DNA from 3 places in the Phyllobacterium sp. RCAM01083 genome. Region 2 is predicted to be linked to each of the others. Evidence: predicted binding sites of a transcription regulator. Region 2 holds the regulator's gene; each other region holds the start of a gene.
The links. Region 2 encodes LexA, which represses DNA repair genes until DNA is damaged. Its sites were predicted from a motif close to TGTTCNNNNTGTGTTCNG; they were not measured.
Positions count from the first base shown of each region.

Region 1: the regulator LexA is predicted to act here: its motif matches at 2,903-2,920, upstream of recA (recombinase RecA).
Region 3: the regulator LexA is predicted to act here: its motif matches at 3,788-3,805, upstream of ACZ25R_RS16975 (PA0069 family radical SAM protein).

Region 1 is NZ_JBVFZN010000005.1:722,594-728,163, forward strand. It holds gene ACZ25R_RS10125 (GNAT family N-acetyltransferase) at 1-89, shown strand, start outside; gene ACZ25R_RS10130 (YiaD family glycine zipper/OmpA-like lipoprotein) at 160-819, shown strand; gene ACZ25R_RS10135 (pseudouridine-5'-phosphate glycosidase) at 812-1,741, opposite strand; gene ACZ25R_RS10140 (carbohydrate kinase family protein) at 1,774-2,724, opposite strand; gene recA (recombinase RecA) at 3,043-4,137, shown strand; gene alaS (alanine--tRNA ligase) at 4,486-5,570, shown strand, end outside.
Region 2 is NZ_JBVFZN010000005.1:1,304,323-1,309,892, reverse strand. It holds gene gltX (glutamate--tRNA ligase) at 1-888, opposite strand, end outside; gene ACZ25R_RS13135 (ComEC/Rec2 family competence protein) at 1,121-3,442, shown strand; gene lexA (transcriptional repressor LexA) at 3,436-4,155, opposite strand; gene ACZ25R_RS13125 (GNAT family N-acetyltransferase) at 4,344-5,186, shown strand; gene ACZ25R_RS13120 (substrate-binding domain-containing protein) at 5,191-5,570, opposite strand, start outside.
Region 3 is NZ_JBVFZN010000005.1:2,070,323-2,075,892, forward strand. It holds gene ACZ25R_RS16945 (methyltransferase) at 1-579, shown strand, start outside; gene ACZ25R_RS16950 (S49 family peptidase) at 659-1,516, shown strand; gene ACZ25R_RS16955 (hypothetical protein) at 1,602-1,787, shown strand; gene ACZ25R_RS16960 (4-(cytidine 5'-diphospho)-2-C-methyl-D-erythritol kinase) at 1,794-2,678, shown strand; gene moaB (molybdenum cofactor biosynthesis protein B) at 2,681-3,223, shown strand; gene ACZ25R_RS16970 (glycosyltransferase family protein) at 3,227-3,733, opposite strand; gene ACZ25R_RS16975 (PA0069 family radical SAM protein) at 3,882-5,033, shown strand; gene ACZ25R_RS16980 (ribonuclease HII) at 5,171-5,570, shown strand, end outside.

The DNA of each region.
Region 1 (5,570 bases), 580 kb from region 2:
TCGAGCGGGAAGGCGTGCACCGGGATTATGCCTTCAAGAACGGGCGGTTTGTCGATGCCCTGGCCATGGCGCGGCTACGGCTGATTTAGCCGTTTGCTTTCCATATTTTGCCGTATTCGATGCTACATTTCGCAACATTTCCAACGGGGACCTGATTCCATGATCAAGAAGTTTGCCATCGGCTGTCTTGCCGCGACGTTTTTGGCCGGTTGCACCACCACCGATCCCTATACCGGCGAGCAAAAAATATCGAATACGGCCGGTGGCGCGGCAATTGGCGCAGCGGTTGGTGCGCTGGGTGGCCTCGCCGTTGGCGGCGGTGGCAAATCCGGCCGCAACGCGGCGCTGATCGGTGCCGGTATCGGCGCCTTGGCCGGCGGTGCCGTCGGCAATTACATGGACCGCCAGGAATCGGAACTTCGGGCCCAGCTGCAGGGCACGGGCGTATCGGTGACCCGTAACGGCGACCAGATCATCCTGAACATGCCGTCGAACATCACGTTCGCTACCGACCAGGATGCGGTGAAGCCGCAGTTCTTTGCAACGCTGAATTCGGTTGCAGTGGTGCTGCGCAAGTTCGACCGGAGCATCATCGATGTCTATGGCCATACGGACAATGTCGGCGGCCAGCAGTACAACCAGCTCCTGTCCGAGCGCCGCGCGCTGTCCGTTTCGAACTACCTGACCCAGCAGGGCATCGACAACCGGCGTTTCTCCGTTCGCGGCTTGGGCATGGACCGGCCGATTGCTTCCAACAATTCGGAAGCCGGCCGGTCGCAGAATCGCCGCGTCGAACTGCAGATTTCGCCGCTTACCTGACCAGTGTCAGCGCGACAGCAATGCGCGCTGCAAGGCGTGCATTGTTTTCCACCAGGGCGATATTCGCCTTCAGGCTTTCGCCCTTGGTGATGTCGAGAATTTCCGAAAGAAGATATGGCGTTACGGCCTTGCCCGTGATGCCATTTTTTGTGGCGCGCGCCAGGGCTTCACGGATGTATCCGCCCATGATGTCGGCCGGAATTTCGCTTTCCAGCGGAATCGGGTTGGCGATCAGCATGCCGCCGTTGACGCCGATGGCGCTGCGCGTTGCCTGGAACCTGGCGATGGCTTCCGGCGTGTCGAGACGCAACGGGGCCTTGAGATGCGACTGGCGCGACCAGAAGGCCGGCAGAACGTCCGCCCCATGCACCACAACGGGTACGCCTTTGGTTTCAAGCACTTCCAGCGTCTTTTCAATATCCAGAATCGCCTTGGCGCCCGCCGAGACGACGATCACCGGGGTGCGGCCCAATTCTTCCAGATCGGCCGATATGTCGAAACTGGTCTCCGCGCCCATGTGCACGCCGCCGATGCCGCCCGTGGCAAACACCTTGATGCCGGCCATGTGTGCGGCCAGCATGGTGGCGGCAACGGTGGTGCCGCCGGTGCGGCCTTCCGACAGCGCAAACGCCAGATCGGCGCGCGACAGCTTCATGGCGCCCTTGACCTGCGCCAGCGCCTCGCGTTCCTCGGCCGAAATGCCGATCTTCAGGCGGCCATCGATAATGGCGATGGTCGCCGGGACAGCACCGCCATCGCGGATGATCGTCTCGACATCGGCGGCCATGCGGCTGTTGTCCGGGTAGGGCATGCCGTGGGTGATGATCGTGCTTTCCAGCGCCACCAACGGCTGCCCGGCGGCAAGTGCTTTCTGCACCTCCGGTGCAATGTCGGTGAACGGGTTGAGGGCTGTTGTGGTCATGGTTCTTTCCTTTGTCGTATCAGGCCGTTGGCTCATGCGAGCGGGATGGCCTCCGGTATGGTCGCGAGGGCCGCGTCGAAAATCCTGGATGTGAAGATCGGCGTTGCCGAATGGGTTTGCAGTGTCAGCGCCGAGGCGGCAAAGCCTTCGCGCACGGCTTGCGCGAGGGGAAGGCCGCGCATCAGCGCCGATATGGTGCCGCCGGCCAGCGCATCGCCCGCGCCGGTCACATCGGCAATACCGGTCAGCGCGGGCGGAAGCAGGGAGAATGCACCGCCGCTGGAATAGACCAGCGCAGCCTGCCCGCCATTGCTGACAACGGCAGTGTGCAGACCCTCTGCCGTCAGGGCGCGGTGCAGATCGGGCAGGCTGGCATCGGCGCCCAGTCCCGTCAGCGCAAAGGCTTCACGCCGGTTGAGGAACAGGCAAGCGAGATCGCCGAGAACCGGCCGCAACCGCACTGCCTTGGCCGGGGAAATCGCCAGCGCATAGAGCGGTTTGCCGCCGGCAAGCTCGGCCAGTTTCTGCAACGCTTCCGACGGCAGATTGGCATCGCCGAAAACCGCATCGGCGGCATCGATGGAATCGCGCACCTTGCGCCGCCTGAGCTGCCGGGGCAGGGCAATTTCATACAGCGCCATGTCGGCGATGGCCGCAACCACATCGCCCTGTTCATCGAGGATCGCCGTATAGCTCGGGGTTGCCCGGTCGATGAACACGGCGGAACTGTCCTTGATTCCGGCGGCCTCGAAGGCGGCGCCGATGACATCGCCAACCCGGTCGCCGCCGCGCACCGACAGCATTTCAGCCCGCACGCCGCGCCGCACGGCAAGGCGCAATGCATTGAACACGCCGCCACCGGGCTCTTCGCGCATGATGCCGGGGTTGGACGCGCCGGGAATGAAGGGAACGCTGCTCTGGCCGCGCCGGTCCATATGGGCGCCGCCGACAGCAAACAGCAGCGGTGTGTAATCCTGAGTCATGATTGGTGGCTTTTGCTGAACAAAATGATCGGTTGCAAGACACTTGGTCTTTTTCTTCTCTAGATGGCCTGCGGCCCTGACGCAATCGCCGCAACGATTCGAATCTGGCGGCCGCCGTTTTCCCGTTCCCGCTGTCCAGGCACGAGGAACATGTGGACAAGCGCAGGCGGGTCAATTGCGGAACATTTTAAGAACATTTTTGTGTTATTGTTGTTTTTCAATGGTTTGTGCATATTGCCAAATGAGAACAAAACAGATACAAATATCTTCAAAGGCCGGAGCATCCGGGCTTCATGGATAGCACAGGGGTAGTGTAACATGGCTCAAAATTCTTTGCGGTTAGTTGAGGGTAATTCGGTGGATAAAACGAAAGCGCTGGATGCGGCATTGTCACAGATCGAGAGAGCCTTTGGTAAGGGTTCGATCATGCGGCTTGGACGCAATGAGCAGGTGGTGGAAATCGAGACGGTGTCGACCGGCTCGCTTTCCCTGGATATAGCCCTTGGCGTTGGCGGTCTGCCGAAAGGCCGCATTGTCGAGATTTACGGGCCGGAAAGCTCCGGTAAGACAACCCTGGCGCTGCATACGATTGCCGAAGCCCAGAAGAAGGGCGGCATCTGCGCCTTTGTCGACGCCGAGCATGCGCTGGATCCGGTCTATGCCCGCAAGCTGGGCGTGGATCTGGAGAACCTTCTGATCTCGCAGCCCGATACCGGCGAGCAGGCGCTGGAGATCACCGATACGCTGGTGCGTTCCGGTGCGATCGATGTTCTGGTGGTCGATTCCGTTGCCGCCTTGACCCCGCGTGCGGAAATCGAAGGCGAGATGGGCGATTCTCTCCCCGGCCTGCAGGCCCGCCTGATGAGCCAGGCGCTGCGCAAGCTGACCGCATCCATTTCCCGCTCCAACTGCATGGTCATCTTCATCAACCAGATCCGCATGAAGATCGGCGTGATGTTCGGTTCGCCTGAAACCACGACGGGCGGCAATGCGCTGAAATTCTATGCTTCGGTGCGTCTCGATATCCGCCGCATTGGTGCGCTGAAGGAACGTGACGAGGTGGTCGGCAACCAGACCCGCGTCAAGGTGGTCAAGAACAAGCTTGCGCCCCCCTTCAAGCAGGTCGAATTCGACATCATGTATGGCGAAGGCGTATCCAAGACCGGTGAACTGGTCGATCTCGGCGTCAAGGCGGGTATCGTTGAAAAGTCGGGTTCGTGGTTCTCCTACAATTCCCAGCGTCTGGGGCAGGGCCGCGACAATGCAAAACTCTTCCTCAAGGACAATCCCGAAGTTGCCAATGAGATTGAGCTGGTCCTGCGCCAGAATGCCGGTCTGATTGCCGAGCAGATGCTGGACAAGGGCCCGGACGATGTCGAGGACAATGACGGACCCGAGGCCGCCGAAGGCTGATCTCCCAGGACGGACCGTTCCGGTCTGCAATTCAAACCCGCATCCGGCCGCCGGATGCGGGTTTTTCTTTAAAATGCTCTCACGCGGTAAGACCGTCTTTCATATTGGGGCTAACTTCCCTCATGCTGAGCTTGTCGAAGCACGCACAACCGCTCTGCGTGCTTCGACAAGCTCAGCATGAGGGAGAGTGCACGCTTTCGAAGACTGTGCTGTTCATAAGCGGAGCCTATTATCACAGGGATTTTCTGGACAGGCCGCGGTCGCATCGCTACAAGCGTTGCGTTCCGCCCTTTGTTGCAGAAAGGGGCTATTTCGCTTTGGTTAGAGACAAGTCAGAAGGCAATGCACATGAGTGGCGTCAACGAAATCCGGTCGACATTTCTGAACTATTTCAAGAAGAACGGCCATGAGATCGTGGCGTCGAGCCCGCTGGTGCCGCGCAACGACCCGACGCTGATGTTCACCAATGCCGGCATGGTGCAGTTCAAGAACGTTTTCACCGGTCTGGAGCAGCGGCCCTACAGCCGCGCCACGACATCGCAGAAATGCGTGCGCGCCGGCGGCAAGCACAATGACCTGGACAATGTCGGCTATACCGCCCGGCACCATACGTTTTTTGAAATGCTCGGCAATTTCTCCTTTGGCGATTACTTCAAGGAAGAAGCGATCAGCCTGGCCTGGAACCTGATCACCAAGGAATATGGCCTCGACAGGAACAAGCTGCTCGTCACCGTCTACCACACGGACGATGCGGCTGCCGGATTCTGGAAGAAGATTGCCGGTCTGTCCGATGACCGCATCATCCGCATCGCCACCAGCGACAATTTCTGGGCGATGGGTGATACCGGCCCATGCGGCCCGTGCTCGGAAATTTTCTATGACCATGGCGAAGACATCTGGGGCGGCCCTCCCGGCAGCGCCAACGAGGATGGCGACCGCTTCATCGAGATCTGGAACCTCGTCTTCATGCAGTTCGAGCAGATCACCAAGGAACAGCGCATCGAGTTGCCGCGCCCGTCGATCGATACCGGCATGGGGCTGGAGCGCCTGGCTGCTGTGCTGCAGGGCGAACATGACAATTACGATATCGACCTGTTCCGGGCGCTTATCCGCGCGTCGGAAGATGCGACCGGCATCAAGGCGGAAGGAAAATTCCGCGCCAGCCACCGGGTGATCGCCGATCACCTGCGCTCGTCGAGCTTCCTGATTGCCGATGGCGTGCTGCCATCGAATGAGGGCCGCGGCTACGTGCTGCGCCGCATCATGCGCCGCGCCATGCGCCATGCGCAGCTGCTGGGTGCCAAGGAGCCGCTGATGTGGCGCCTGCTGCCGGCCCTGATCCGCGAGATGGGCCAGGCCTATCCGGAACTGATCCGTGCGGAGTCGCTGATTTCCGAAACGCTGAAGCTCGAGGAAACCCGCTTCCGCAAGAC
Region 2 (5,570 bases):
GCGATTGATGTCGGAAATCTCGAACCACTCGATCATCTGCGCATCGGACATGATCTCGTCATCGCCGTGGCTCCAGCCGAGGCGGACGAGATAGTTGCGCAGGGCGGCAGGCAGATAGCCCATGGCGCGATAGGCTTCGACGCCGAGCGCACCGTGACGCTTCGACAGCTTGGCCCCATCCGCACCGTGGATCAGCGGAATATGACCCATCACCGGGATATCCCAGCCCATCGCATCATAGATGATCGCCTGGCGCGCGGCATTGGTCAGGTGATCGTCACCACGGATGATGTGGGTGACGCCCATGTCATGGTCATCGACAACAACCGCGTGCATGTAGGTCGGATTGCCATCAGAGCGCAGGATGATGAAATCATCGAGATCCTTGTTGGGAAAGCGCACATCGCCCTGTACGAGGTCGCGCACGAGGGTTTCGCCGTCCTGCGGCGCCTTGATGCGGATAACCGGCTTGACGCCTGCAGGGGCTTCCTTCGGATCGCGATCGCGCCAGCGGCCGTCATAGCGCGGCGGGCGGCCCTCGGCGCGGGCTTTTTCGCGCATTTCCTCAAGCTCTGCCGGCGAGGCGTAGCAGTAATAGGCCTTGCCCTTGGCGACCAGCTCTTCGGCGACTTCCCGGTGACGGGGCGCGCGCTCGTACTGCGACACCGCATCGCCATCCCAATCGAGGCCCAGCCACTTCAGGCCATCGAGAATGGCCGTGACAGCCGCTTCCGAGGAGCGTTCCCGGTCCGTGTCTTCGATGCGCAGCAGCATCTTGCCGCCCGTATGCTTGGCATAAAGCCAGTTGAACAGGGCCGTGCGGGCACCGCCAATATGGAGGTATCCGGTCGGGGAGGGTGCAAAACGGGTAACAACAGGTGACGACATAAGGACTCCAACAGACGTCTCGGCCATTAGCCTAACATCCAATCGATTTGATCTGGCGTTGATGTAGCATAGGAGCGCTGTCGTGCAAGGGCATTGGCAGAATTGGAGGCAAATGCAGGGGCCCGGCACCAGTACACAAACGAGTGAACGGCAGTTTTTTGATCGTCCGGCGGACGATGAGCCGGGTCTTGCGACCCAAATATCCCAGAATGTTGCCGTCACCCGGCGAGGCGTGAGTCTGTCCATAGCGCTGCGCCGGCGCATGGGGTTGGGGCAGGATTTGCTCCCGGCCGTTTCCCGGGCATGCGGGCAGGATTATGATCGCGGCAGTCTTTTTCTGTTCGTTCCGGTTTTTGCCGGCAGCGGCGCCATTGTCTATTTCGGCTTGCCCGTGGAACCGCGGCTGAGCGCCATCCTTTTCGGATTGACCGCGCTTGCCGGGTTCAAACTCCTGGCACGCGAGCGGTATCTGACCGGGATGTGCCTTTCCGCCGCCGTGCTGGTTGTGACGGGCATGCTCTGCGCCAAACTGGAAACGCTGCGGCTGGATACACCGATGCTTGGCTCCGCCGTGACCACGCGGTTGACCGGCCGCATCGTCGCGATCAACCGCGCCGACCGGGGCGGCTGGCGCGTGACGGTGGATGTCGTGGCGACAGAGCGCCCGCAGCTGCGCTATGCCCCGGCAAGGCTGGCTGTATCGGCCAGAGCCTTGCCACCCGAAGCTGCCATAGGCAGCGGGTTGCGCGGTCTGGTGCATCTGCGCCCGCCATCCGGTCCCGTGCGATCCGGCAATTATGACTTTGCCTTCCACAATTATTACAGGGGCATCGGCGGCAGCGGCTTTTTTCTTGGCAGGCCGGAAGCAGCCTCTCTGCCGGAACCGGCTGATTTGACAACCAGAACGCTGTTTGCCGTCGCCGCGATGCGCCAGGCGCTCACCGATCGTATCCTCGGTCATATACCGGGAGAAGCCGGTGCCATCGCCGCATCGCTGATCACCGGCCAGCGCGATGGCATCAGCGAGGCCACCAACAACGCCATGCGGCTGAGCGGCCTGTCGCATATCCTCTCCATTTCGGGATTGCACATGGCGCTCGTGGCCGGGATCGTCATCGGCTCGCTGCGCGCATGCATGGCCTTCTTTCCGGACTTTGCCGCGCGCTATCCCATCAAGAAATTTTCGGCATGCGCGGCGCTGCTGGCGTCGGCATTCTATCTGCTGCTTTCGGGGATCGACGTGGCGGCCCAGCGCAGCTTTGTCATGCTGGCAGTCATGCTTGTCGCCATGACCGTGGACCGGGCGGCGCTGTCGCTGCGCAATGTTGCCCTGGCCGCCTTGGTAACCATTGCCATCGCGCCGCACGAGGTGATGGGGCCAAGCTTCCAGATGTCTTACTCGGCCACTGCCGCACTGATTGCCCTTTACGGCTGGTGGTCGCCGCGCAAGGCCGGCCGGAATGGCAAGCGTCCGCGCCGCAGCAATCTGTTGGCGCAGCTGCCCGGCAAGATCGGCGATCACATCGTTGACGTCGCGCTGACATCCCTGGTCGCCGGTTCGGCCAGTGCGATCTTTGCCGCCTATCATTTCAACAATACGGCACCGCTCGGGCTGATCGGCAACGCATTTGCCTTGCCGGTGGTCTCGGTTCTGGTCATGCCCTTCGCCGTACTGGCGCTGTTGCTGATGCCGTTCGATCTGGATTTCCTGCCGTTCGCCGTCATGGAACGCGGCATCGAGCTGGTGGTGTTCATCGCCCATCACGTTGCCGCACTCTCGCCCTCGGGCAATCTCGGTCCGATGCCGCAGCCGAGCCTGATCCTGATGAGCGCGGCACTTGTGATCCTGCTTCTCACGACGTCGTGGTTGCGTCTGTGCAGCCTGCCGCTGTTTGCTGCGGCCATCCTGATCATGGCACGCACAGCGCCGCCGGATATCGTCCTGTCCGAGGATGGCCGGCTGGCCGGTGTGCGCAATGGCATGGCATTGATGATCAATCGCCCGCAGGGCGGCGCCTTCACGTTGAACAACTGGCGGCAGGGTTTTGGGCTGGAACAGATCGTCAAACCGGCGCGGATCGGCAAAGAGGCAGCGGAGGGTGTCTTCGAATGCGCCGGAAAGCTCTGTCTGGCGCGCGAACCGGGCGGTCTCATCATTGCCTATACGGACGATCCCGCACAAAGGAACGCCGCCTGCAATGAGGGGAATATTGTCGTGCTGGGCTTTGCCGGTGTGGACACCGGTTGCCCCGTTCCGGGCCCGATGGTGATCACGCGCCGTGATCTCGCCTTGAACGGTGCTGCGGAAATCCGGTTCGGTTCCGGCGGGCAAGGGCAGGGTGACGTGACGGATGCATCGAAAGCCGGAGAAGCGCTGGAGCAAAGAGTGCAGTCAGCCCGCCTGACCTGGGCGATCGGTCCGCCCGACCGACCCTGGAACACGTACCGCATCCACTCCAATGCGGCGCGCAACCGGCCGGAGCGTTCACACAAGGCCCACGCGACCGAAGGCGTCCCGGACAATGCTGAACGGGACGCGGCGGCCGGTCAATAACGCCGGATCAGGCCGACGAGCTTGCCCTGCACCCGCACGCGGTCCGGTCCGAAAATCCGCGTTTCATAGGCGGGATTGGCGGCTTCCAGGGCAATCGAGGCACCCTTGCGGCGAAACCGCTTGAGGGTGGCCTCTTCATCATCGACCAGTGCCACGATGATTTCGCCGGGGCTTGCGGTGTCGCCACGCTTGATGACAACGGTATCGCCGTCGAAAATGCCCGCTTCGATCATCGAGTCGCCCTTGACCTCAAGCGCATAATGTTCGCCGCTGCCGATCATGTCTGGCGGAAGGCTCAGCATGTGGGTCTGGTTCTGGATCGCGGAAATCGGCACACCGGCGGCAATCCGGCCCATGACCGGAATGCTGACATTGGCAGGCATGTCCATGTCATTGGAGGCGCGCGGCTGCGGCTTCGGCGGCGCAACATTGCGTCCGAGACTGCCCTCAATGACACTCGGCTCGAACTTTCTCTGGCTGTTGAGGCCGGGTGCGATGGAGTCGGGCAGGCGCAGGACTTCCAGCGCGCGTGCCCTGTTCGCAAGCCGGCGAATGAAGCCGCGCTCTTCCAGCGCAGTGATCAGCCGGTGAATGCCGGATTTGGAGGCCAGATCCAGCGCATCCTTCATTTCGTCGAAGGATGGCGGAATGCCCGTCTCCTTCAGACGCTCATGAATGAAGAGAAGAAGTTCATGTTGTTTACGCGTGAGCATTGGCGATCCTTTAGCAGGGAATCGGAAAAACAAAACCAGAACAAACACTATCTGTTCCAGCATTGTTCTACAAGTGCTTAATATTCCGTTGCGGCAATGCTGGAAGCTTGGTTACGAAGCATGTGCGGGCAGAAATGCGCCCGTTCAGGGTACTGTTCCGTCGGTTTCCAGTTGGATATCACAATATCATGACAGCTTTCATCCGAATCGCCGAGCGCCGGGACCTTGGCGCGATCATTGACTGGGCAGCCGCTGAGGGCTGGAACCCCGGTTTGGACGATGCGGACGCATTCTGGGCCGCGGACCCCAAGGGCTATCACGTGCTTGAGGTGAATGGTGAACTGACGGCAGCGGTCTCGCTGGTCCGCTATGCGCGAGACTACGGCTTTCTCGGTTTCTACATGGTGCGTCCGCAATCGCGCGGTCTGGGTTTCGGCTGGTCGCTCTGGCAGGACGTGCTGAGCGGATTTGCCGGACAGACCGTCGGCCTTGATGGTGTCGTTGCCCAGCAGGAAAACTATCGGAAGTCGGGATTTGTCTATGCCCATGCGAATTACCGCTATGGCGGCGCACCCGGTTGCAAGGCACCCGTCAGCGGCGATATCGTCGCCATCGATGCGCAATGGATTGGCGCCGTCGCCGCCTATGACCGTCAATTCAATCCCGAACCACGGGAATCGTTCATCCGTGCCTGGCTTGGCCCGTCCGGCTCCCGCCACGGCCTGGCCTGCATTGCCGACGGAAAAATCGCGGGGTATGGCGTCGTGCGCGCATGCCGCGAGGGGTACAAAATCGGTCCCTTGTTTGCCGAAACCGAAGAGATCGCCGACCGGCTGTTTCAATCGCTCGCAGCAACAGCCGGGAATGCGCAGGTCTTTCTGGATATTCCCGGGACCAATGGGGCCGCGCGGCGCCTTTGCGACCGCTATGGTCTCGCGCCGGTGTTCGAAACCGCACGCATGTATCGCGGACCGGCGCCCGAATTACCGCTCGACCGGATTTTTGGCATCACAACCTTCGAATTGGGCTAGGCACTCACCGGCGCGGGGCGACGGGCGGACCGCTCGATTGGCGCAGGATGAGTTCGACCGGCCATATCTCATGGATGTTTTCGACCGGCTCGCCGTCGAGGACACGCACCAGCAGTTCGGCGATACGCGATCCGGCGGAGCGGATCGACGACCGGGTGGTGGTCATGGCGGGGACCATGTTGCTGGCATTGAGATAGGGGAACACGTCGTCATGGGCGATCACCGAAACTTCCTTGCCGAGTTCATAGCCCCTTGAACGGATGGCGCGGAAAATGCCGAGCGCCGTCATCATCGAGCCGGCAAGAATGGCGGTCGGATGCGGCGTATAGGACAAGAGCCGCTGCGCCTCATGGAAACCGGTTTCATCGGAAAAACGCTCATGCA
Region 3 (5,570 bases), 770 kb from region 2:
CGCTGCAGCAAGGCCAAGGCGGTCTTGATCGAGCGTTCCGATTTCATGGCCGACTTTGCCCGCAGATCACTCGCGCTGCCGGAAAATGCCGCCATCGCGGCGCGCACCGAACTTGTGCAGGCGGATGTCACCCTGACCGGCAAGGCGCGGGTTGCCGCAGGGCTTGCCGACAATAGTTTTGACTTCGTGATCATGAACCCGCCCTTCAACCGGCCCACCGACCGCGCAACGCCCGATCCGGTGAAGGCGGAAGCCCATGTCATGACCGACGGCATGATGGAGCAATGGATCCGCACGGCCGCTGCCATCGTCAAACCCGGCGGGGCGCTGGCCATCATCGCCCGCCCGGCTTCGACAGCCGAACTGCTCGGCGCCTTGCAGCGCCGCTTTGGCGGACTGATTATCGTGCCGGTGCAGCCAAGACCGCAGGATGCGGCCATCCGCATCATTATCAAAGGTATTCGCGGCAGCCGTGCGGGCCTTACGCTTGCCCCGGCCCTGATCATGCATCACGAGACCGGCAACGGCTTTACCGAGCGTGCAACGGCGATAAACAATGGCCTGACGTCACTTTTGTAGCATTTTCCGCACGGTGCCATTGTGATTTGATGTGCACCGCTTACATGCGCATGACCTGAAAGCATCAAAGGAGAAAGCATTGGCCCGATTGATCCGAAAATTGCTGCCGCGCCGCTGGCGCCCCGATTTCGTGGAGATACCGGTGGTTCGCCTGCACGGCGCCATCATGTCTGGCGGTGGTCAATTCCGGCAAAATCTTTCCCTTGCGTCCGTCGCATCGGTTCTGGAAAAAGCCTTTGACGACAAGGATTCGCCTGCAGTGGCGATTTCGGTCAATTCGCCGGGTGGTTCTCCGGTGCAGTCGCGCCTGATTTACCGGCGCATCCGTGACCTGGCAGCCGAAAAGAACAAGAAGGTCTATGTCTTCGTCGAGGACGTCGCGGCTTCCGGCGGCTATATGATCGCCGTTGCCGGTGACGAGATCATTGCCGATCCGTCATCGATCGTCGGCTCGATCGGCGTTGTCTCGGCAAGCTTCGGTTTTACGGAACTGATCAAGAAGATCGGCGTGGAACGGCGCGTCTATACGGCAGGAAAGAACAAGGCGACGCTCGACCCCTTCAAGCCGGAAAACAAGGCTGATATCGAACATCTGAAGGCGTTGCAGCTGGAAATCCATGACACCTTCATCGATCTGGTCAAGGAACGGCGCGGCGACAAGCTGAGCGACAGCGCCGATCTCTTCACCGGCCAGTTCTGGACGGGAACACGCGGTGTTGAACTCGGTCTGGTCGACGGTCTTGGCGACATGCGCTCCTATCTCCAGTCGCAATATGGCCCCAAAACCAAGCTAAAATTGATCTCGCAGCCGCGCGGCCTGTTCGGGCGCAGAATACCATCCGCCAGCGTGCAGATCGAAGGGCTTGGCAGCGGTTTGGCCAACGGGCTGATGGACGCGGCCGAGGAACGGACGCTCTGGTCGCGTTTCGGACTGTAAACCGGCGCAGGATTTTTTGGCAAGGCCGGAACTCCGTGCTATGAATGCGGATAGGAATGATATCGGTAGTTGAGGGTTACAGACGATGCCACAATTGATCTTTTTTGCTCTTGTCGGCGCCGCCGCCTATTACGGCTATCGTTCGTTCAAGAAGGAAGCACAGCGCGTCTCGCAGCGCGTGCGCGAGGCCGAAAAAGAGGCACAGAATCGTGCACAGGGAACACTGGTCCAGGATCCCGAAACCGGTGAATACCGCCTGCGCAAAGACTGAGCGTCCATGCTTGCCAGTCCTGACCATACAATCAGCCTGACCGCCCCGGCCAAGATCAATCTCGCGTTGCATGTGACCGGCAGACGTGACGACGGCTACCATCTGCTCGACAGTCTCGTCGTGTTTGCCCGTTTCGGCGACCGGCTGAGCGTGACGAAAGCGGCGGCGGATTCCTTCACCCTGTCCGGTCCCTACGGCATGGGGCTTCCCGCCGACGATACGAACCTGGTGCTCCGGGCGCGGGATGCCCTGCGCCGGCGGTATGGCGGGCAGGCAACGCCCGTCGCCATCCATCTGGAAAAACATCTGCCCGTCGCCTCCGGCATCGGCGGCGGCTCCAGCGATGCCGCTGCCGCCCTGCGGGCTCTGGCTGCCCTGTGGGCTATCGATGCCAGCCTGACGGAGCTGGCCGCACTCGGCCTGCCGCTGGGTGCCGACGTACCGATGTGCCTGCACGGCGAGGCGCTGATCGCGCGCGGCATCGGCGAAGAGATCGAGCGCATCGCAGCCTTTCCGCGCCTGCCCATGGTCCTCGTCAACAATGGGGTGACAGTGTCGACACCGCAGGTCTTTTCCGCACTGACCCGCCGCGACAATCCTCCCCTGCCCGCGCTGCCTCCCCTGACATGCCTTGCGGAGGTTTGCGCCTATCTGCGGCAGACGGACAACCATCTTTTCGCAGCCACGCAAAAGCTTGCGCCCTCGATCAACGGAAGCATGCAGGCATTGCTGGACACCAACCCGTTGCTCGCGCGCATGTCCGGCTCGGGCGGCACCTGCTTTGCACTCTACAGCGATGACGCGGCGGCTGATGCAGCCGCAATGCGGTTGCGCCAAAGCCAGCCCGCGTGGTTTGTCGTCGCCACCAGCAGCACTATGGAAGGGAACTGATCTTGGCCCGCATTGACGAGACACGCCCCTTTGTACCCGTCGGGATTGCCGTGCTGACCGTTTCCGATACGCGCACGCTCGATGACGACAAATCCGGCACGACGCTGGCCGACCGCATCACGGCAGCAGGACACCGCCTGGTGGACCGCGCCATCGTGACCGATGACCGCGACGCGATACGCGACAAGGTGCTTGCCTGGTCAAACAGCCCCGATGTGGATGTCGTTATCACCACCGGCGGTACGGGCTTTACCGGCAGGGACGTGACCCCTGAAGCGCTGGAGCCGATCTTTGAAAAGCGCATGGACGGCTTTTCCGAGGTATTCCACCGGATCTCCTACGACAAGATCGGCACGTCGACCATCCAGTCCAGGGCAACCGGCGGTGTGGTCAATGCCACGTTCGTTTTCGTGCTGCCGGGCTCACCCGGCGCCTGCAGGGATGCCTGGGATAATATTCTCCAGTTCCAGCTCGACTACCGCCATATGCCCTGCAATTTCGTCGAGATCATGCCTCGGCTGGACGAACATCTCAAACGGGGCTAACAGCTATTTCGACGCGCCGGGAATAATCTCCGCCCGCAGACGCTTCATGGCGAGACCGCGCGCCAGGTCCGCCGCACTCTTGCCCGGAGCTGACAAAGCCATCGCCTGACGCTTTGAAATCAGCAGCCCGTTGGCCAGAGGATTTCCTGGCGCGAAAACCCGCGCGAAGAACGGCTTCCGATGCGCGTGGGAACGGGTGAAACAGGCTGGCCCCTGCATGCGTTCCACATGAAGGGAGACAGCCTCGATCCAGCCGTCGATCAACCGCGCACCGGGTTCGATGAACAAAATCCAGTCGCTGCGCGCGCGGCGCAGACCGTCGATCAATGTCTGGTCCTGCAGGAAAATACACCCGGCCGCATCAGCCACACGGTGAGTCTGGTCGGTCGAGCCGTGATCGATGACGATGACATCGCTCAACACACCTTCGACAGCTCCGCCCACCAGTCCGCCGAGCGTTCTGGCCAAGGGTTCATCGGCATTGCGGGTTTCGATCAGGACGGAAATCATTCATTTCAGTTATAGTATTATTATTGAAATTTCCATCATCCTTTTTCAGCAGATTGTTCTTGCTTTGTTCTCATAATTTGCTAGGAATACATTCATGTTGCGACGGTATGAGCGACTCAGTCTCGCTCCGGTCTCAAGGAGAATGTCAATGAACATCATGGTACAGGCGGACAAGGCCGCTTTCGGGCAGGGCCGGGCCGAACATGCCAATGTGCTGGTCGACGAAGCCGGGTTGCGGATCGACCATGGACGCCGGCGCGGACGCGGCGCGGGCGTGAACCCATCCGGGCGGTTCGAGCCGGAAACGCGCCATGTCTTTGACGATGGCTGGGAGACAATCGAGGACTTGCCCGCCTTCAAGACCGAGGTGCAGATCGAGAAGCCGCGCACCATCATTACACGCAATGACTCGCCAGATGTCGGATTCGACCGTTCCATCAATCCCTATCGCGGTTGCGAGCATGGCTGCATCTATTGCTTCGCCCGGCCCACCCACAGCTATATGGGCCTGTCGGCCGGTCTCGATTTTGAATCGAAACTGTTTGCCAAGCCCGATGCCGCCAGGATGCTCGACCGCGAACTGTCCAAACCAGGTTACACCGCCAAGACCATCGCCATCGGCACCAATACGGACCCCTATCAGCCGATCGAGAAGAAATGGCGCATCATGCGCGAGATTCTGCAGGTGCTCGAAGAGCATCAGCACCCCGTCGGCATCGTCACCAAATCGGCGCTGATCATGCGTGATATCGATATTCTCGCCCGCATGGCCGAGAAGGGTCTTGCCAAGGTCTGCCTTTCCGTCACGACGCTGGACGGCAAGCTTGCCCGGACGATGGAACCGAGGGCCTCAACCCCGACGCGGCGGCTGCAAGCGCTGCGTGCACTCTCCAACGCGGGCATTCCGACGGGAACCCTGGTGGCTCCGATCATTCCGGGTCTCAATGATCACGAGATCGAGCGCGTGCTTGACAGCGTGTATGCCATGGGTGCGCGCGAAGCCGGCTACGTGCTCCTGCGCCTGCCGCTCGAGGTCAGTCCCATCTTCAAGGAATGGCTGCTGCGCAATTACCCGGACCGTTATCGCCATGTTCTTTCCCTCGTGCGCTCCATGCGCGGCGGCAAGGATTACGATGCGGAATGGGGCAAGCGCATGCGCGGCGACGGTCCCTATGCCTGGCAGATCGGACGCCGGTTCGAAATCGCCGCCAAGCGCCTCGGCATCAATCTCGCCAAGCGCCGTCTGCGCACCGACCTGTTTGTACCAACCGCAGGCAGCGAACAGTTGTCGCTGTTTTAACCAATCAAACGGGTCTCTGACCTGTTTCTGAAAATCCGTCGGGCGCCCCCCATCCCGCTGACGGAAGTCCCGATGCCCTACCCCATCCGCATCGGGGCCTTGCAGAGAATCAGAACGAATGCGAGTCTCGCCGCAACATGGCTCGATCGCGTTCTGATTCTCTGCTTCTTCCTCTCGATACCGGCAAACCCGATTTTGCGACGGAGCGTCGGCTGATGCGCGATGGCGTGCCTTTTGTCGTGGGGATCGACGAAGCTGGTCGCGGGCCCCTGGCAGGCCCTGTTGTCGCTGCGGCGGTCATCCTTGACCCCGAGCGGATTCCCGATGGTCTTGACGATTCAAAACGCCTGACCGCCAGGAAGCGCGAGGAATTGTTCGATATCATTTTGCAGACAGCGCTGGCGTCGGGTATTGCCAGTGTCGCCGCGCCGGCAATCGATGCCACAGATATTCTGAAAGCCGCGCTGGAGGCCATGCGCCGCGCCACCTGCGGCCTTTCCATCCTGCCGGGCCACGCGCTCATCGACGGGCGGGATG